One region of the Streptomyces sp. NPDC093097 genome, then DNA from elsewhere that is predicted to be linked to it. Evidence: riboswitches for the same ligand, from Rfam matches in the RefSeq annotation. Region 1 holds a riboswitch; each other region holds the start of a gene.
What was found. A riboswitch is a leader RNA that binds a small molecule or an ion and turns the genes downstream of it on or off. The one in region 1 is predicted to bind cobalamin.

Region 1 (5,578 bases):
CGCGGCCCCGATGAAGGCCGCTCCGAGGCCGGCGGTGATGCTGCCCACGACGTTGGCCGCGGCGAAGAGCCGCGCGCCGTCCTCGGTCAGGCGCAGCGTCTCGTAGGAGAACGTCGAGTAGGTCGTCAGGGCCCCGCACAGCCCGGCGCCGACGAGCAGTTGCACATGAGGGGATGCCGCTCCGGCGGCCACCGCACCGGTGACCAGCCCGAGGATCAGGCTGCCGAGGACGTTGATGGTGAAGGTCCCCCAGGGGAAGACGGTGTCGTGGCGGCGCTGGACGGCCCGGTCGGTCAGATACCTCAGGGGGGCGCCGATCATCGCGCCTATGAGGACGAGGGCCCAGTTCACGCCGTGGTCTCCTGCTGGTCGGTGGTGCGGTCGGCCCGGACCCCGTCGCGGGTCGCCGGTGCCTGGTCCATGAGTGCGCTGCGGTTCCGCCCGGTCATCGCGTCCGCCACCCGATCACGCGCCGGGTCAGCGCGGCGGCGAGCCACACCGCCGCCAGCGCGGACAGGGCGGTCAGGACCAGGTAGGCCAGCGCGGCGCCGGCGCGGTGCTGCTTGACCAGCAGCTGGATGTCCACCACGTACGTGGAGAACGTCGTGAAGCCGCCGAGGACGCCGGTGCCGAAGAAGGGCCGGACCAGTCGGTGCGCCGACCAGGCGTCGGTGATGACGACCATGAACACGCCGATCACGGCGCAGCCGAGGACGTTGATGCCCACGGTGGTCCAGGGGAAGGCGCCGGGGGCGGTGGGCCACGTCAGGGAGGCTCCGTAGCGGGCGGCGGCGCCCAGGGCCCCGCCGACGGAGACCGCGCCGATCACCGGCCACTGATCCGTGGGCGAAGGGCGCCGCGCACGGCGCAGGCGGTCCAACGGTCCGGTGCCTGGGGCGACGGATTCCGCAAGAGCCTCGGTCCGAGGGGGTTCCACGCGCACTTCTCCTACTCGCCGGCACCCCGGAAAAGGGTGCGCCTGATCGCAAGTAGGGACCGTTGGCGGCACATGGTGCTGCGGTTCGGGTACGGCGGGCCCCACCGCCGTCACGGCGCCGAGGGACGGTGGCCGTGGGTGCCCAGCGTAGCGCCTGGCGGGTGGGGCTCCAACACGGACAGCGATGTGCGGTTACGTGGTGGGGGTGGACTTACTAGGACGTCCAACTATATGTTCGGGGGCAAGGCCCGCGGTGCAGGGAAGCCGGTGCGATTCCGGCGCGGTCCCGCCACTGTGACCGGGGAATGCGCTCCCCGAACGAGACCGGCCACTGACGGAGAGTCCGTCGGGAAGGCCGGGGAGCGTGTGCTGATCCGGGAGTCAGGATACCGGCCGCGGGGTGTTCCGTGTTGTCCACGAGGATGGAGCAGACACGCATGGCACCGGTATGCACCCGCGCTCCCGACCGGCGAATCCGACGGGCGCCGAGCGGCGACCTCTGACGGTGGCCCAGCCCTGCGTATCCCGCGCCGCCCGCCCGCGCCGTTTCGGCGTCCGTGCGGGCCGGTGCGCCATCCCCGGATCTCACCTGACGGAGAGCAGGCATTCATGGTCCGTGAACTGGCACATTTCATCGGCGGCAAGCACACCCCGGGCACCTCGGGGATCTATGGCGATGTGTACGACCCCAACACCGGCGCGGTCCAGGCCCGCGTCCCGCTCGCAGGCCGCGCAGAGACCGAGGCGGCGATCGCCGACGCCGCCGAGGCCCAGCGCGCCTGGGGCGAGTGGAACCCGCAGCGCCGTGCGCGGGTGATGATGAAGTTCCTCCAACTGGTCGACGGGGAACGGGAGTCGCTGGCCCGGCTGCTGTCGTCCGAGCACGGCAAGACGGTCGCCGACGCCCACGGTGACCTGCAACGCGGCCTGGAAGTGGTGGAGTTCGCCGCCGGGATTCCGCACCTGCTCAAGGGCGAGTTCACCGACAACGCCGGCACCGGCATCGATGTGCACTCACTGCGCAGCCCGATCGGCGTCACCGCCGGCATCACCCCGTTCAACTTCCCCGCGATGATCCCGCTGTGGAAGGCCGCGCCCGCCCTCGCCTGCGGCAACTCCTTCGTCCTCAAGCCCTCCGAGCGCGACCCCTCCGTGCCGCTGCGGCTGGCCGAACTGTTCCTGGAGGCAGGGCTTCCGCCGGGCGTCTTCAACGTCGTCAACGGCGGCAAGGAAGCGGTCGACACCCTGCTGTCCGATTCCCGGGTCGGTGCGCTGGGCTTCGTCGGCTCCACCCCGATCGCGGCGCACATCTACGCCACCGCCGCCGCGCACGGCAAGCGGGCGCAGTGCTTCGGCGGCGCCAAGAACCACATGATCGTGATGCCGGACGCCGACCTCGACCAGGCCGTCGACGCGCTGATCGGGGCGGGTTACGGCTCGGCGGGGGAGCGCTGCATGGCGATCTCCGTGGCCGTGCCGGTCGGCGAGGCCACCGCCGACGCCCTGGTGGAGCGCCTGAAGGAGCGCATCGGGAAGCTGCGCATCGGCCGCAGCGACGACCCCGAGGCCGACTTCGGACCGCTGGTCAGCCGGGACGCCCTCGACCGGGTGCGCCGCTATGTCGACATCGGGGTCAACGAGGGCGCCGAACTCGTCGTGGACGGCCGCGGGTTCACCCTCGACGGCCACGAGAACGGCTTCTTCGCCGGCCCCTCGCTCTTCGACCGCGTCGCCACCCAGATGCGGGTCTACCGGGAGGAGATCTTCGGTCCCGTGCTGTGCGTCGTGCGGGCCGCGAACTACGAGGAGGCGCTGCGGCTGCCCAGCGCGCACCCGTACGGCAACGGCGTGGCGATCTTCACGCGGGACGGGGACACCGCCCGCGACTTCACCCGCCGGGTGAACACCGGCATGGTCGGCGTGAACGTGCCCATTCCGGTACCGGTCGCCTACCACACCTTCGGCGGCTGGAAGCGCTCCGGTTTCGGCGACCTGGGCCAGCACGGGCCGGACGCGATCCGCTTCTACACCCGCACCAAGACCGTCACCTCGCGCTGGCCCTCCGGGGCCAAGGAGGGCGCGAGCTTCACCATCCCGACCATGGGGTGAGCGCCATGACCACCACCATGCTCACGGAGGACCAACTCGCCCTCGTCGAGGCGACGCTCGACTTCACCCAGGACCATCTCACCCCGCACGCCGTGGAGTGGGACCAGACCAAGCACTTCCCGACCGACGTCCTGCGCAAGGCCGCGGGGCTCGGCCTGGGCGGGATCTATGTGCGCGAGGAGAGCGGCGGCAGCGGGCTCGGCCGCACCGACGGCGCGCTGATCATCGAGACCCTGGCCTCCGGCTGCCCGTCCATCGCCGGCTTCGTCTCCATCCACAACATGGTCGCCTGGATGATCGACCACTACGGCGACGCCGCCCAGCGCGAGCGGTGGTTGCCCAGGCTGTGTGCCATGGAGGACCTGGGCAGTTACTGCCTGACCGAACCGGGCGCCGGCTCGGACGCCGCCGCCCTGCGCACCCGTGCCCTGCGCGACGGCGACCACTACGTCCTCACCGGCGTCAAACAGTTCATCTCGGGCGCCGGGGCCTCCCAGGTCTACGTCGTCATGGCGCGCACCGGCGACGACGGCCCGCGCGGCATCTCCGCCTTCCTTGTCGACAGGGACGACCCCGGGCTGTCCTTCGGCCCCAACGAGAAGAAGATGGGCTGGAACGCCCAGCCGACCCGCCAGGTGATCCTCGACCAGGTGCGGGTGCCCGCCGACCGGCTGCTCGGCGGGGAGGGCGCGGGCTTCCGCATCGCCATGCACGGGCTGAACGGCGGCCGGCTCGGGATCGCCGCCTGCTCCCTCGGCGGCGCCCGCGCCGCACTCGACCGCAGCCTGGTCCACCTCGCCGACCGCGAGGCGTTCGGCCGGCGGCTGCTGGACGCGCAGGCGCTGCAGTTCCGGCTCGCCGACATGGCGACCGAACTCACCGCGGCCCGCGCCCTGGTCCACCAGGCCGCCCAGGCCCTGGACCGCGGTGACCCGCAGGCACCGCAGCTGTGCGCGATGGCCAAGCAGTTCGCCACCGACACCGGCTACTCCGTCGCCGACCGCGCCCTGCAACTCCACGGCGGTTACGGATACTTGACCGACTACGGCATCGAGAAGATCGTCCGCGATCTGCGAGTCCACCAGATCCTGGAAGGAACCAACGAGATCATGCGCGTCATCGTCGCCCGCGGCCTGACGGAGGCACTGCGGTGACCCAGACCGACGAGCCCGTCCTCCTGACCACCGAGGGCCGTACCGGCCGCATCACCCTCAACCGGCCCCGCGCCCTCAACGCCCTCACCCACCCCATGGTCGACCGCATCGACGAGGCGCTGACCGCCTGGGAGAAGGACCCCGCGGTCGCGGCCGTGGTCCTCACTGGTGCGGGCGAGCGCGGTCTGTGCGCAGGCGGCGACATCCGCGCCATCTACGAGGACGCGCGTGCGGCAGGCACCGCATCGGCCGCCTTCTGGCGGGCCGAGTACCGGCTGAACGCCCGTATCGCGCACTACCCCAAGCCCTACGTCGCCGTCATGGACGGGATCGTGATGGGCGGCGGCGTCGGCGTCTCCGCCCACGGCGACGTCCGCCTCGTCACCGAACGTTCCAAGATCGCCATGCCCGAGACCGGCATCGGCTTCGTCCCGGACGTCGGCGGCACCTACCTGCTCGGCCTGGCCCCCGGCGAACTCGGCACCCACCTCGCGCTCACCGGCACCGCGATCGGCGCCGGCGACGCCCTGCTGTGCGGCCTCGCCGACCACTTCGTCCCCGCGGACCGCCTTCCCCGGCTGCTCGCCGACCTCGCCACCACCGAGGTCTGGGACGTACTGGAACGCCATGTGCGCCAGCCGCCCCCGGGCGAACTCGCCGCACAGCGCGCCTGGATCGACTCCTGCTACCGCGCGGACACCGTGGAGGAGATCATCGGCCGGCTGCGCGCCCACCCCGCTCCCGCGGCCGGGCAGACCGCCGAGATCCTGGCCCAGAAGTCACCCACCGCCCTCAAGGTCACGCTCGCCGCGGTGCGCCGCGCCCGGCGGCTCGGGCCCCTGGAACGCGTACTGGAACAGGAGTACCGGATCTCCTGCGCCGCCCTGTCCTCGCACGACCTGGTCGAGGGCATCCGTGCCCAGGTCATCGACAAGGACCGGAACCCGAAGTGGTTGCCGGACACGCTGGCGGGGGTCGGTGACGCGGACGTGGACCGGTACTTCGCACCGACCGGGCCGACCGGGCCGTCCGGCCCCTCCGGCCCCGACTCCGGGCTCGGACTCGCCCCTCTGGCAACGGCACAGGAGGTCCCCTGGTGAACGACGCGACCCGCACCATCGGCTTCATCGGCCTGGGCCACATGGGCGGCCCGATGGCGGCCAACCTCGTCAAGGCCGGCCACCGCGTGACCGGATTCGACCTGGTGCCCGAACTCCTCGCCACCGCCGCGGAGTCGGGAGTCGAACCGGCCGCAACGGCGGTGGCGGCCGTGACCGCGGCGGACGTGGTGCTCACCATGCTGCCCGCGGGCCGGCACGTCCTGGGCCTGTACCGGGACGAGGGGCTGCTGGCCGCCGCCCGCCCCGGCACGCTGTTC
Region 2 (5,578 bases), on a different contig from region 1:
CGGCTCGCGGAGGCCGAGGAGACCATCGAGACCTCGCTGGCCACCCCGCGCGAGGCCGGACTGCTGGGCACCGACGTCGGACTGCCGATGCTGATGCTCTCCCGGCACTCCCTGGACGCCCAGGGGCAGCCGGTGGAGTGGGTGCGCTCGGTCTACCGCGGCGACCGCTACAAGTTCGTCGCCCGCCTCCGGCGCCCGGCGGACTGAGCACCCGTCCGCCCCGGGGTCCGCACCCCGGGGCCCGGTCCGCACACCGGGCCACCTCCGCTCCGCTCCGCCCCGCCCTGCCCCGTCCCGTCTCGTCCCGTCCCCGGACGTACGGATTCCGGAAGGCCGCCACTCGGCCCCCGCCGCGCCCCACCAGGCAACCCCCGCCCCACGCACCGGAAGCCCCCAACTCCCTTACGGTCACTGCTGAATACCGATATGCGGACAGCTAGTGACGCGCGCCACGACCCTGGCATAGATTTCCAGCCGATCACCCAGGAGTTCACCAGGGACGGGAGCCACGGCCATGGCCGAGAAAGCCGCATCACCGGACCACAGACCGATCGTCACCCCCACACGCGTGGTGGCCGGATTGTGCCTGCTCGCCCCGTTCGTCGCGATGCTGTGGGTGAGTTCGTACGCGAGGATCGAGCCGACGCTGATCGGGATCCCGTTCTTCTACTGGTACCAGATGGCGTGGGTGCTGATCTCGACGGCGCTGACGTCCGTCGCCTACAAGCTGGTCCAGCGTGAGCAGCGCGCCCGCAAGGGCGGTGCGGCCCGATGACGTTCCCGCACACCGCGCTCGCCGCGGCCCCCCAGGGCGTCGACGGGGTGGCCCTCACCGTCTTCGTCCTCTTCTTCCTCGCCGTCACGGTCATGGGCTTCCTGGCCGCGCGCTGGCGCAAGGCCGAGCAGTCCGCCAACCTCGACGAATGGGGGCTGGGCGGACGCAGCTTCGGCACCTGGGTCACGTGGTTCCTGCTCGGCGGCGACCTCTACACCGCGTACACCTTCGTGGCCGTCCCGGCGGCGATCTACACGGCGGGCGCGTCCGGCTTCTTCGCCGTCCCGTACACCATCCTGGTCTATCCGCTGATCTTCACCTTCCTGCCCCGGCTGTGGTCGGTCTCGCACCGCCACGGCTACGTCACCACCTCCGACTTCGTCCGCGGACGCTTCGGCTCCAAGGGCCTGTCGCTGGCCGTGGCACTGACCGGCCTGCTCGCCACGATGCCCTACATCGCGCTCCAACTCGTCGGCATCCAGGCCGTCCTGGACGTCATGGGGGTCGGCGGCGGGGAGCACGCCAACTGGTTCGTCAAGGACCTCCCGCTGCTGATCGCGTTCGCCGTGCTGGCCGCGTACACCTACTCCTCGGGCCTGCGGGCGCCCGCGCTGATCGCGTTCGTCAAGGACGGGCTGATCTACCTCGTCATCGCGGTGGCGATCATCTACATCCCGATCAAGCTGGGCGGCTTCGACGAGATCTTCCACGCGGCCGGCAAGGCCCTCGCCCAGCCCGGGCCCACCGGCAAGCCGCGCGGTGAACTGGCCAGCGGCCCCAACGCCCAGTGGGCGTACGCCACTCTGGCACTCGGCTCGGCGCTGGCGCTGTTCATGTACCCGCACTCGATCACCGCGACGCTCTCCTCGCGCAGCCGCAACGTCATCCGCCGCAACACCACCATCCTCCCGCTCTACTCCCTGATGCTGGGCCTCCTCGCCCTGCTCGGCTTCATGGCGCTGAAGGCCGGGACGGACACCCACGGCAATGCGCAGCTGGCGATCCCGCAGCTGTTCGCGGACATGTTCCCGAGCTGGTTCGCGGGCGTGGCGTTCGCCGCGATCGGCATCGGTGCGCTGGTGCCCGCCGCGATCATGTCGATCGCCGCCGCCAACCTCTTCACCCGGAACGTCTACAAGGACTTCCTGAAGCCCACCGCCACGCCCGAGCAGGAGCACAAGGTCGCCAAGCTGGTCTCCCTCCTGGTCAAGGTCGGCGCCCTGGCCTTCGTCCTGACCATGGACAAGACCGTCGCCATCAACTTCCAGCTGCTGGGCGGCATCTGGATCCTGCAGACCATGCCGGCGCTGGTCGGCGGCCTGTTCACCCGCTGGTTCCACCGCTGGGCGCTGCTGGCCGGCTGGGCGGTCGGCATGGTCTACGGCACCCTCGCCGCGTACGGCGTCGCCAGCCCGACGCAGAAGCACTTCGGCGGCTCCAGCGCGGAGATCCCCGGCATCGGCCAGATCGGCTACATCGGCTTCACCGCCTTCGTCCTGAACGTGTTGGTGACGGTCGTGCTGACGCTCGTCCTGAAGGCCCTCAAGGCCCCTGACGGCGCCGACGAGACCGTCCCCGACGACTACACCGCCGACCGCGGCGACAAGGGCGTCACGCCCGACCTGCCGCCGGCCCCGGCGGAGGCACCGGCCGGGCACTGACCCCGAACACCCCTCACTGGTCGCCGCGCATCCCCGGACGCGCGGCGGCCCGCCGGTCTACGTCAGCTCCAGCCACCCGCCCTCTTCCTCGCGGGCATGTATCCGGGCGGTCTCCTCGAAGTGTTCGGGGGACATGCGGGGCGGCCGGTCGGTGGGCGGGGCCATGGAACTTCCTCCTTCCGCGCTCGGGTTGGAGTGGGACGACAGCTGCTTCCGACCATAGCGGCGGGCACTGACAGTCACCGGCACACGTCCAACGCCCCGCCTCCGCATCTCGGTTGGCGCCGCCACACTGGTCTCATGAACATCACGATCAGGCCCATACGCCAGGCGGAGTTCGAGACGGTCGGGGAGCTGGTGGTGGAGGTGTACCTGGCCGACGGCCTGCTGACCGGGGCGGACGATCCGTATGCGGCGGTGCTGCGGGACGTGGCGCACCGGGTGGCGCACGCCGAGGTGCTGGTGGCCGTGGACGGACAGGGCGGGGCAGACGGGACGGACAGGTCGGACGGGACGGTGCTCGGGGCGGTGACGTTCGCCGCATACGGGAGTCCGTACGCGGATCTGGCCGGGCCCGGGGAGGGCGAGTTCCGGATGCTGGCGGTGCGGAGCGAGGGGCGCGGGCGCGGCGTCGGTGAGGCGCTGGTGCGGGCCTGCCTGGCGCGGGCGCGGACGCTGGGGCTGCGCGGGATGGTGCTGTCGAGCCAGCGGCACCTGCTGCCGGCGCACCGGCTCTACCACCGGCTGGGGTTCGTACGGGCGGCCGAGCGGGACTGGAACCCGGTCCCGGAGGTGCGGCTGTGGGCGTTCGCCCAAGAGCTGGCCTGAGGCGTTTTCCGGCGGTGGACGGGCGGTGCGGCGGTTGGTGCGCCCGTAGGAACGGCATGAGCTACGACACAAGATGTGGGGGTGCATGCTGGGAGCAACACAAGATGTATGCTCTTCCTCGCTGTCGCCCGCAGGGGAATCCGGTGCGAATCCGGAACTGTCCCGCAACGGTATGAGAGCGCAGGATACGGCCCGTTTCATGGGGAATCCGCGCTCCCGAGTCCGAAGACCTGCCGATGGTACGTCCGCACCGCCATCGGTGCGGCGTCGAGACGTCCGGGCCCCGAGGGATGGGTCGGTGGACGGAGCGCGGCCGGCCCGCGCACCCCGGTTCACCGCGGGGTGCCCCCTTGCCTGCCCGCGCGCCGTTGCAGCCGCCGCCCTCCCGGCCCCCGCCGAGTGAGGGAGAGCATCAGGTGACCATCGCGCCAACGGAGCCCGCGTCAGACGCCGAGGTCGTGCAGCCCGTGGTGGCCGCGCCTCCCGCGGCCGAGGACGGGCCGGGCGTCGCCCTGCTGCGCACGCTGACCGAGCTGACCGCGGACCTGACCGCGACCGACCCGGGCAAGGTGGCCGCCGCCGCGCTGCGCGGCCGGCACCCCGGCTCCGACGCGGCCGAACTGCGGTCCCTGGCGACCGAGGCCGCGGCCGGGCTGATCGCCGACGAGCCGCAGTACTCCAAGCTCGCCGCGCGCCTGCTCACCCTGGCCATCGCCGAGGAGGCCGCCGGCCAGGGCGCCTCGTCCTTCTCCGCCTCGATCGCGGTCGGCCACCGGGAGGGCCTGATCGCGGACGCCACCGCGGAGTTCGTCACCACGCACACCGCGCGGCTGGACGCACTGGTGGACGCGGCGCTGGACGAGAGCGCCGACGACCGCTTCGGGTACTTCGGCCTGCGCACCCTGCACTCGCGCTACCTGCTGCGGCACCCCATCACCCGCAAGGTGATCGAGACGCCCCAGCACTTCCTGCTGCGGGTGGCCTGCGGTCTGGCCGAGGACGGCTCCGCGCGGGCGCTGGCGGACGTCGCCGAGCTGTACCGGATGACCAGCACGCTCTCCTACCTGCCGTCCTCCCCCACGCTGTTCAACTCCGGCACCCGCCACCCGCAGATGTCCTCCTGCTACCTGCTGGACTCCCCGCTGGACGAGCTGGACTCGATCTACGACCGCTACCACCAGGTGGCCCGGCTCTCCAAGCACGCCGGCGGGATCGGGCTGTCGTACTCCCGGATCCGCGCCCGCGGTTCGCTGATCCGCGGCACCAACGGGCACTCCAACGGCATCGTGCCGTTCCTGCGCACCCTGGACGCGTCGGTGGCGGCGGTCAACCAGGGCGGCCGGCGCAAGGGCGCGGCCTGCGTCTACCTGGAGAGCTGGCACGCGGACATCGAGGAATTCCTGGAGCTGCGGGACAACACCGGCGAGGAGGCCCGCCGGACCCACAACCTCAACATCGCGCACTGGATCCCGGACGAGTTCATGCGCCGGGTGGAGGCGGACGCCGACTGGTCGCTGTTCTCCCCGTCGGACGTGCCCGAGCTGGTCGACCTGTGGGGCGCGGAGTTCGACACCGCCTACCGGGCGGCGGAGGCCGCGGGCAAGGCCCTCAAGCAGGTGCCGGCCCGGCTGCTGTACTCCCGGATGATGCGCACCCTGGCGCAGACCGGCAACGGCTGGATGACGTTCAAGGACGCCGCCAACCGCACCGCCAACCAGACCGCCGAGCCCGGCCGGGTCGTGCACTCCTCCAACCTGTGCACGGAGATCCTGGAGGTCACCGACGACGGCGAGACCGCGGTCTGCAACCTGGGGTCGGTCAACCTCGCCGCGCACCTGGGCGCGGACGGCGAGATGGACTGGGAGCGGCTGGACGCCACCGTCCGCACCGCCGTGACCTTCCTCGACCGGGTCGTGGACATCAACTTCTACCCGACCGAGCAGGCCGCCGCCTCCAACTCCCGCTGGCGGCCGGTCGGTCTGGGCCTGATGGGCCTCCAGGACGTCTTCTTCCGGCTGCGGCTGCCGTTCGACTCGGCGCAGGCGCGGGAGCTGTCGACCCGTATCTCCGAGCGGATCATGCTGGCCGCCTACGAGGCGTCCGCCGACCTCGCCGAGCGGCACGGCCCGCACGCGAACTGGTCCGCGACCCGTACGGCGCGCGGTGTGCTGCACCCGGACCACTACCCCAACGCCGAGCCCCGCTGGGCGGACCGCTGGGCGGCGCTGCGCACCCGGATCGCCGCGACCGGGATGCGCAACTCCCTGCTGCTGGCCATCGCGCCGACCGCCACCATCGCCTCGATCGCCGGTGT
Region 3 (5,578 bases), on a different contig from region 1:
CGCCCGCGCGCGACTCGACCTCGTCCTCGATGTGTTCGCCCAGCATCTGGTAACCGCCGCAGATGCCCAGCACCGGCCTGCCCTCGGCGGCCCGCCGGGCCACCGCGTCGGCCAGCCCGCGCTCGCGCAGCCACTCCAGGGCCCGGACCGTGCCGCGGGTCCCCGGCAGCACCACCAGGTCCGCGTCGGCCAGCTCCTCCGGCCGGTCCACGAACCGCACCACCACGCCCGGTTCGGCGGCCAGCGCGTCCACGTCGGTGAAGTTGGACATCAGCGGGACGGCGCAGACCGCGACCCGCAGGATGTCCTCACCCGCGGGCGGCGCCACCACCGACTCCCGTACGGCCCCGCGCAGCGAGACCCTCCCCCAAACTCTCGACTTCGTTCGAGCAGGGGGGACCCCCATTCCGTCCTCCTCGTCGATGCCGAGCCCGTGCGCGAACGGCAGCACGCCGTAGGTGCGCCGCCCGGTGAGCGAGCGCAGCATCTCCAACCCCGGCTCCAGCAGCGTCACGTCGCCGCGGAACTTGTTGACGAGGTAGCCGGCGATCAGCGCCTGGTCCTCCTTCGCCAGCAGCGCGGTGGTCCCGAAGAACGACGCGAAGACCCCGCCACGGTCGATGTCGCCGACCACCACCACGGGTATCCGTGCCGCCCGGGCCAGGCCCATGTTGACCAGGTCGGTCCGCCGCAGGTTGATCTCCGCGGGGCTGCCCGCGCCCTCGCAGATCACCGCGTCGTGGGTGCGCCGCAGCTCCGCCAGGCAGTCGGTCACGGTCCCGAGCAACTGCTCCTGCCGGCCGGCGTGGTAGCCACGCGCACTCAACTCGCCCACCGGCTTCCCCAGCAGCACCACCTGGCTGCTGCGGTCGCTGCCCGGCTTGAGCAGCACCGGGTTCATCAGCGCGGTCGGCTCCACCCGGGCCGCGGCCGCCTGCATCGCCTGCGCCCGGCCGATCTCCGCGCCCTCGCGGGTCACGAACGAGTTCAGCGACATGTTCTGCGCCTTGAACGGCGCGACCTTCACGCCCTGCCGCACCAGCCAGCGGCAGATCCCGGCCGTCACCACGCTCTTGCCGGCGTCGGACGTCGTCCCGGCCACCAGCAGCCCACCGGCCGTCTTCCCGCGCCCGTTCACCGCGCGCCCCTCCCGCTCAGTTTCCCGCGCCGCACGGCGTCCGCCGCCAGCCGTCCCGCAACCGTGACGCCCAGCGCCAGCGCGCTCACCCGCCGGGAGAGCCGCACCGCCCGTTCGACATCGGACACCTTCGGGGGCCGCGCCCCACCGTTGAGCACCGGCCGGTGCTCCACCCGCCCGCCGTACGCCAGGGTGCCGCCCAGCCGGATGCCCAGCGCACCGGCGAACGAGGCTTCCACCGGGCCCGCGTTGGGGCTCGGGTGCGCGCCGCCGTCCGCCCGCCAGGCCCGCAGCGCACCGCGCCGGTCCGGGCCCGCCAGGACCGTCAGCGCGGCGGTCAGCCGGGAGCCGGGCCAGCCGGCGACGTCGTCGAGGCGGGCCGCGGCCCAGCCGAACCGCCGGTAGCGCGGCGACTTGTGACCGACCATCGCGTCCAGGGTGTTCACCGCGCGGAACGCCACCAGTCCGGGCACCCCGCCCAGCGCGCCCCACACCAGGGCGCCGACCACCGCGTCCGAGGTGTTCTCGGCGACCGACTCCACCACCGCGCGGGCCATCTGCGGGCCGTCCAGCGCCTGCGGATCGCGCCCGCACAGATGCGGCAGCCGCTCCCGCGCCACCTCCAGATCACCGGCGGCCAGCGCACCACCCACGGCCCGCGCCTCCCGGCCGAGCGAGGTGCCGCCCAGGACCGCCCACACCGTGGCCGCGGTCAACGCGGTCCGGGCGCCAGGGCGGTGCCGCACGGCACGCTCCAGCAGCGCGGCGCCGGCGGCCGCGCCGCCCGCGCACAGCACCGCGTGGGCCGCGCCGTGGCCGCGGTGGTCGCGCCACAGCCGGCGTTCGACGGCGGCCGCGGCCCGGCCGAACGCGGCCACCGGATGGCCGCGCCGCGGATCCGCCGCGATCAGATCACCGAGGAAGCCCAGGACCGCGCCGCACGCGTATCCCGCGTGTTCGCCGCGCACCGGATCAGGCCGCCGTCAGGCACCGAAGGGGCCCGTGGGCAACGGGCAGAGAGGCTCTCGATGGGCAGCCGGGCATGGCGGTATGTCCTCACTCAGGGTCCGCGCCCTGGCTCGACGTGACGGCGACCAGAGTCTCCTGGCTCCCGGATCGGCGCTTCCCCCGGCCTTCCCGCCCGTACGGAAACGTACGGACCGTGGCCCTCGTCGGAGGAGCGCTCCCCGGTGACAGTGGCGGGACCGCGCCGGATTCGCACCGGACTTCCTCTGCTGTCGCCGATTGGCCCCGGCAGTCCACCACGCCCCGCGACGCCCGTCAACTCGCCCTTGACCTGCGACGCAGCGCCACCGCGGGACCTGTGGCCAAGACCACAGAGGGGCCCCGGCGCACGAACGGGGCGCCCGGCGCCGCGGCTGCTGCCGCGCCCTCCGGACGCCCCGTCCCGCCGGCTTCGCCGGCGTCGTTCTCAGGCGGCGACGATCAGATAGATCCCGTACGCCACCGCCGCCGCGCAGAGCGCGAAGGCCACCAGCGCCCCGGCCCGCGCGCCCGCGCCCGGTGCGGTCGAGGCCCCGCCGTCCGCGGCCGGCTTGCGGGAGGTGCCCACGATGCCGACGGTGAACAGGCCCACGAGCCCCACCGTCACCGCGAGGGTGACGCCGAAGACCTCGCCGAGAGCTGCCCAGTCGATGTGCATTGCGTTGTCCTTAAGGTCGGTGCGGCCGGGCCGTCAGGAGGAGGCCGTCGCGGGCTGGGCGGGGGAGTCGGCCGGGCCGTGCTGGGTGGGGATGACGGCCGCGGTGGCCTGGGCGGGCACGGTGGCCGCGGCCGCCTCGGTGGCCGCCGGGGCGAGGGGACCCGCCGGGGGCGGGGCGACGGTCTGGAGCGCGGCGGTGACGACACCGGCCGGCTCCGCCGGACCCTCGTTGACGTTGGTGTGGTCGATCGGCTTGCGCCGGGAGGCGACCCAGATGCCGCCGCAGACCGCCAGCGCCAGGCCGGCGGTGGCCGCCACGCCCCAGGTGCCCTGGTCGACGAGGAGCGCGGCCCCCGCGGAGACCAGCGCCGCGGCCGGCAGCGTCAGGAACCACGCCACGACCATCCGGCCGGCCGTGGCCCAGCGCACCACGCCGCCCTTGCGGCCGAGCCCGGAGCCCATCACGGCGCCGGAGCAGACCTGGGTGGTGGAGAGCGCGAAGCCGAGGTGGGAGGAGGCCAGGATGGTGGCCGCGGCGCTGGTCTGGGCGGCGAAGCCCTGCGGCGGCTGGATGTCGGTGATGCCCTTGCCCATGGTGCGGATGATCCGCCAGCCGCCCAGGTAGGTACCGAGCGCGATGGCCAGGCCCGCGGAGGCGATCACCCACATCGGCGGGTCGGCATGCGGGGCGACGACGCCGCCGGTGATCAGCGCGAGGGTGATCACACCCATCGTCTTCTGCGCGTCGTTGGTGCCGTGGGCCAGCGAGACCAGCGCGGCCGAGGCGATCTGGCCGGCGCGGTAGCCCTTGGCGGTGTCGGCCTCGTCGCGGCCGCGGGCCAGCCGGTAGGTGAGCCGGGTCGCCGCCATCGAGGCGAGACCCGCGACGAACGGCGCGGCCACCGCCGGGATCAGGACCTTCATCACGACGGCCTCGCCGTGCACCCCGCCGGTGCCGACGGACACCAGGGTCGCGCCGATGAGACCACCGAAGAGGGCGTGCGAGGAACTGGAGGGGAGGCCGGCGAGCCAGGTCACGAGGTTCCAGACGATGGCGCCGACCAGGCCGGCGAAGATCACTTCTGGTCTGATGCCGGCGCTCTCGTCGATGATGCCGCCGGAGATGGTCTTGGCCACCTCAACGGACAGGAACGCCCCGACGAGGTTGAGTACCGCCGACATCGCCACCGCGGTCTTGGGCCGCAGGGCCCCGGTGGAGATGGTGGTGGCCATCGCGTTGGCCGTGTCGTGGAAGCCGTTCGTAAAGTCGAACACCAAGGCCGTGACGATCACGATCCCGATGAGAAGCGTGATGTGTTCCATTCACCCAGGCAATCCGTTCGATGGTCAGTGTCGTCGGGACCGTACGGACGACGGGTGAACGGAAGATGAACTGGGCCGGGCGCCACGGTGACACCCCCGCAGTGTTCACGCGGAGGCGTCTCAGCCGCCACACCCGTCTCATCCGTTGGCAAACCTCCTGAGCTGGGCCAGGGTCCCGTTCCAGCGGTCCTGGTCACCCGGCAGCGGGCCGTGCGCGGCGTACTGCCGGATGCTCAGGACCGACCAGCCCGCGGGCAGCCGCGCCGCCCCCGAATAGTCCGCCAGCCACAGCGGATGGGTCGCGCCGAAGGCCCGGCTGCCGCCCGTGCAGAGCTCCCACCAGCGGGCCGTGGTGTAGATCACCGGCCGCCGGCCCGTGCTGCGCCGCACCTCGTCGCTGAACGCCCGTATCCAGCGCACCAGCGCCGCGCGGCTCAGCCCGAAGCACGGCTGCCGGGTGTTGTACGGGTTGTGCTCGAGGTCGAGGGCGGGCGGCAGCGTCCAGCCGTCCCGCTTCCAGTGGCCGCCGTGCTGGAGGAAGTAGCGGGCCTGCCGGGTGCCCGACGAGGAGTTGGGCACCGCGAAGTGGTAGGCGCCGTGCAGCAGTCCGGCCGCCCGGGAGCCGCGGTACTGCACGGAGAAGGAGGGGTTGCGGTAGCGGTCCGACTCGGTGGCCTTGACGTAGACGAACCGGGCGCCCTTCGCGCGGGCCGCGCGCCAGTCGATGTGCTTCTGGTACGAGGAGACGTCGTGCCCCAACGGCCGGCCGCCCGCGGCGGCCCAGGCGGAGTGTTCGGCGAGTGCGGTGCCGGCCAGCGACGCCACCGCTATCGCGGTCGCCAGCCTGGTCCGGGGGGTGGAGCGGTCACAGGTCATGGGTCCCCCTGGGTGATGACATGTGAGGGGTGTAGTTCACACGACGTTAATGGGTGATCAACGCAAGGCGGTCGTTCTCCGGCCAATCGCCCCCAGGGGGCAGGTATCCCCCTATGGCGGATACCTGGCAGATGACGCCCGGGCGTACTGTGCCCCGGCCTGCTCGTACGGTGTCGTGCACCGCCCTCGTGCGTATCCGCACGTCCCGCCGCGCCGCACCGGAGGAGACCATGAAGGACCACCCGGACCACCTCGCCGCCGCCTGGAGCGAGCTCGTCGCCACCGCCCGCCGGACGGTCGCCGACGGCCTCGTCGTCGGCACCTCGGGCAACGTCTCGGTCCGCATCAAGGACCTGATCCTCGTCACCCCCAGCGGCGTCCCCTACGACCGGCTCGGCCCCGCCGACCTCACCGGGGTCGACCCCGAAGGCCGCCAGGTCATCGGCAGGCTCCGCCCGACCAGCGAACTTCCGCTCCACCTGGCGGTCTACCGCGACACCACCGCCACCGCCGTCGTGCACACCCACGCCCCGTACGCCACCGCCGTCTCCACCCTCGTCACCGAACTCCCGCCCGTC

Region 2: linked by a shared signal. The riboswitch ahead of ACIQE0_RS16415 (ribonucleoside-diphosphate reductase subunit alpha) and the one ahead of ACIQE0_RS11875 (CoA-acylating methylmalonate-semialdehyde dehydrogenase) in region 1 are both predicted to bind cobalamin.
Region 3: linked by a shared signal. The riboswitch ahead of ACIQE0_RS18770 (cobalamin biosynthesis protein) and the one ahead of ACIQE0_RS11875 (CoA-acylating methylmalonate-semialdehyde dehydrogenase) in region 1 are both predicted to bind cobalamin.

The regions. Positions count from the first base shown of each region.
Region 1 covers NZ_JBIVOW010000005.1:375,014-380,591, reverse strand. Annotated here, with positions in the region: gene crcB (fluoride efflux transporter CrcB) at 1-351, opposite strand, end outside; gene ACIQE0_RS11880 (fluoride efflux transporter FluC) at 446-937, opposite strand; cobalamin riboswitch at 1,196-1,328, shown strand; gene ACIQE0_RS11875 (CoA-acylating methylmalonate-semialdehyde dehydrogenase) at 1,547-3,046, shown strand; gene ACIQE0_RS11870 (acyl-CoA dehydrogenase family protein) at 3,052-4,200, shown strand; gene ACIQE0_RS11865 (enoyl-CoA hydratase/isomerase family protein) at 4,197-5,300, shown strand; gene mmsB (3-hydroxyisobutyrate dehydrogenase) at 5,342-5,578, shown strand, end outside.
Region 2 covers NZ_JBIVOW010000008.1:153,495-159,072, reverse strand. Annotated here, with positions in the region: gene ACIQE0_RS16435 (GntR family transcriptional regulator) at 1-207, shown strand, start outside; gene ACIQE0_RS16430 (DUF3311 domain-containing protein) at 515-775, shown strand; gene mctP (monocarboxylate uptake permease MctP) at 772-2,436, shown strand; gene ACIQE0_RS16420 (GNAT family N-acetyltransferase) at 2,737-3,264, shown strand; cobalamin riboswitch at 3,367-3,517, shown strand; gene ACIQE0_RS16415 (ribonucleoside-diphosphate reductase subunit alpha) at 3,681-5,578, shown strand, end outside.
Region 3 covers NZ_JBIVOW010000010.1:47,255-52,832, reverse strand. Annotated here, with positions in the region: gene ACIQE0_RS18775 (cobyric acid synthase) at 1-1,138, opposite strand, end outside; gene ACIQE0_RS18770 (cobalamin biosynthesis protein) at 1,135-2,106, opposite strand; cobalamin riboswitch at 2,236-2,372, opposite strand; gene ACIQE0_RS18765 (hypothetical protein) at 2,571-2,801, opposite strand; gene ACIQE0_RS18760 (anion permease) at 2,835-4,124, opposite strand; gene ACIQE0_RS18755 (GH25 family lysozyme) at 4,263-5,000, opposite strand; gene ACIQE0_RS18750 (class II aldolase/adducin family protein) at 5,231-5,578, shown strand, end outside.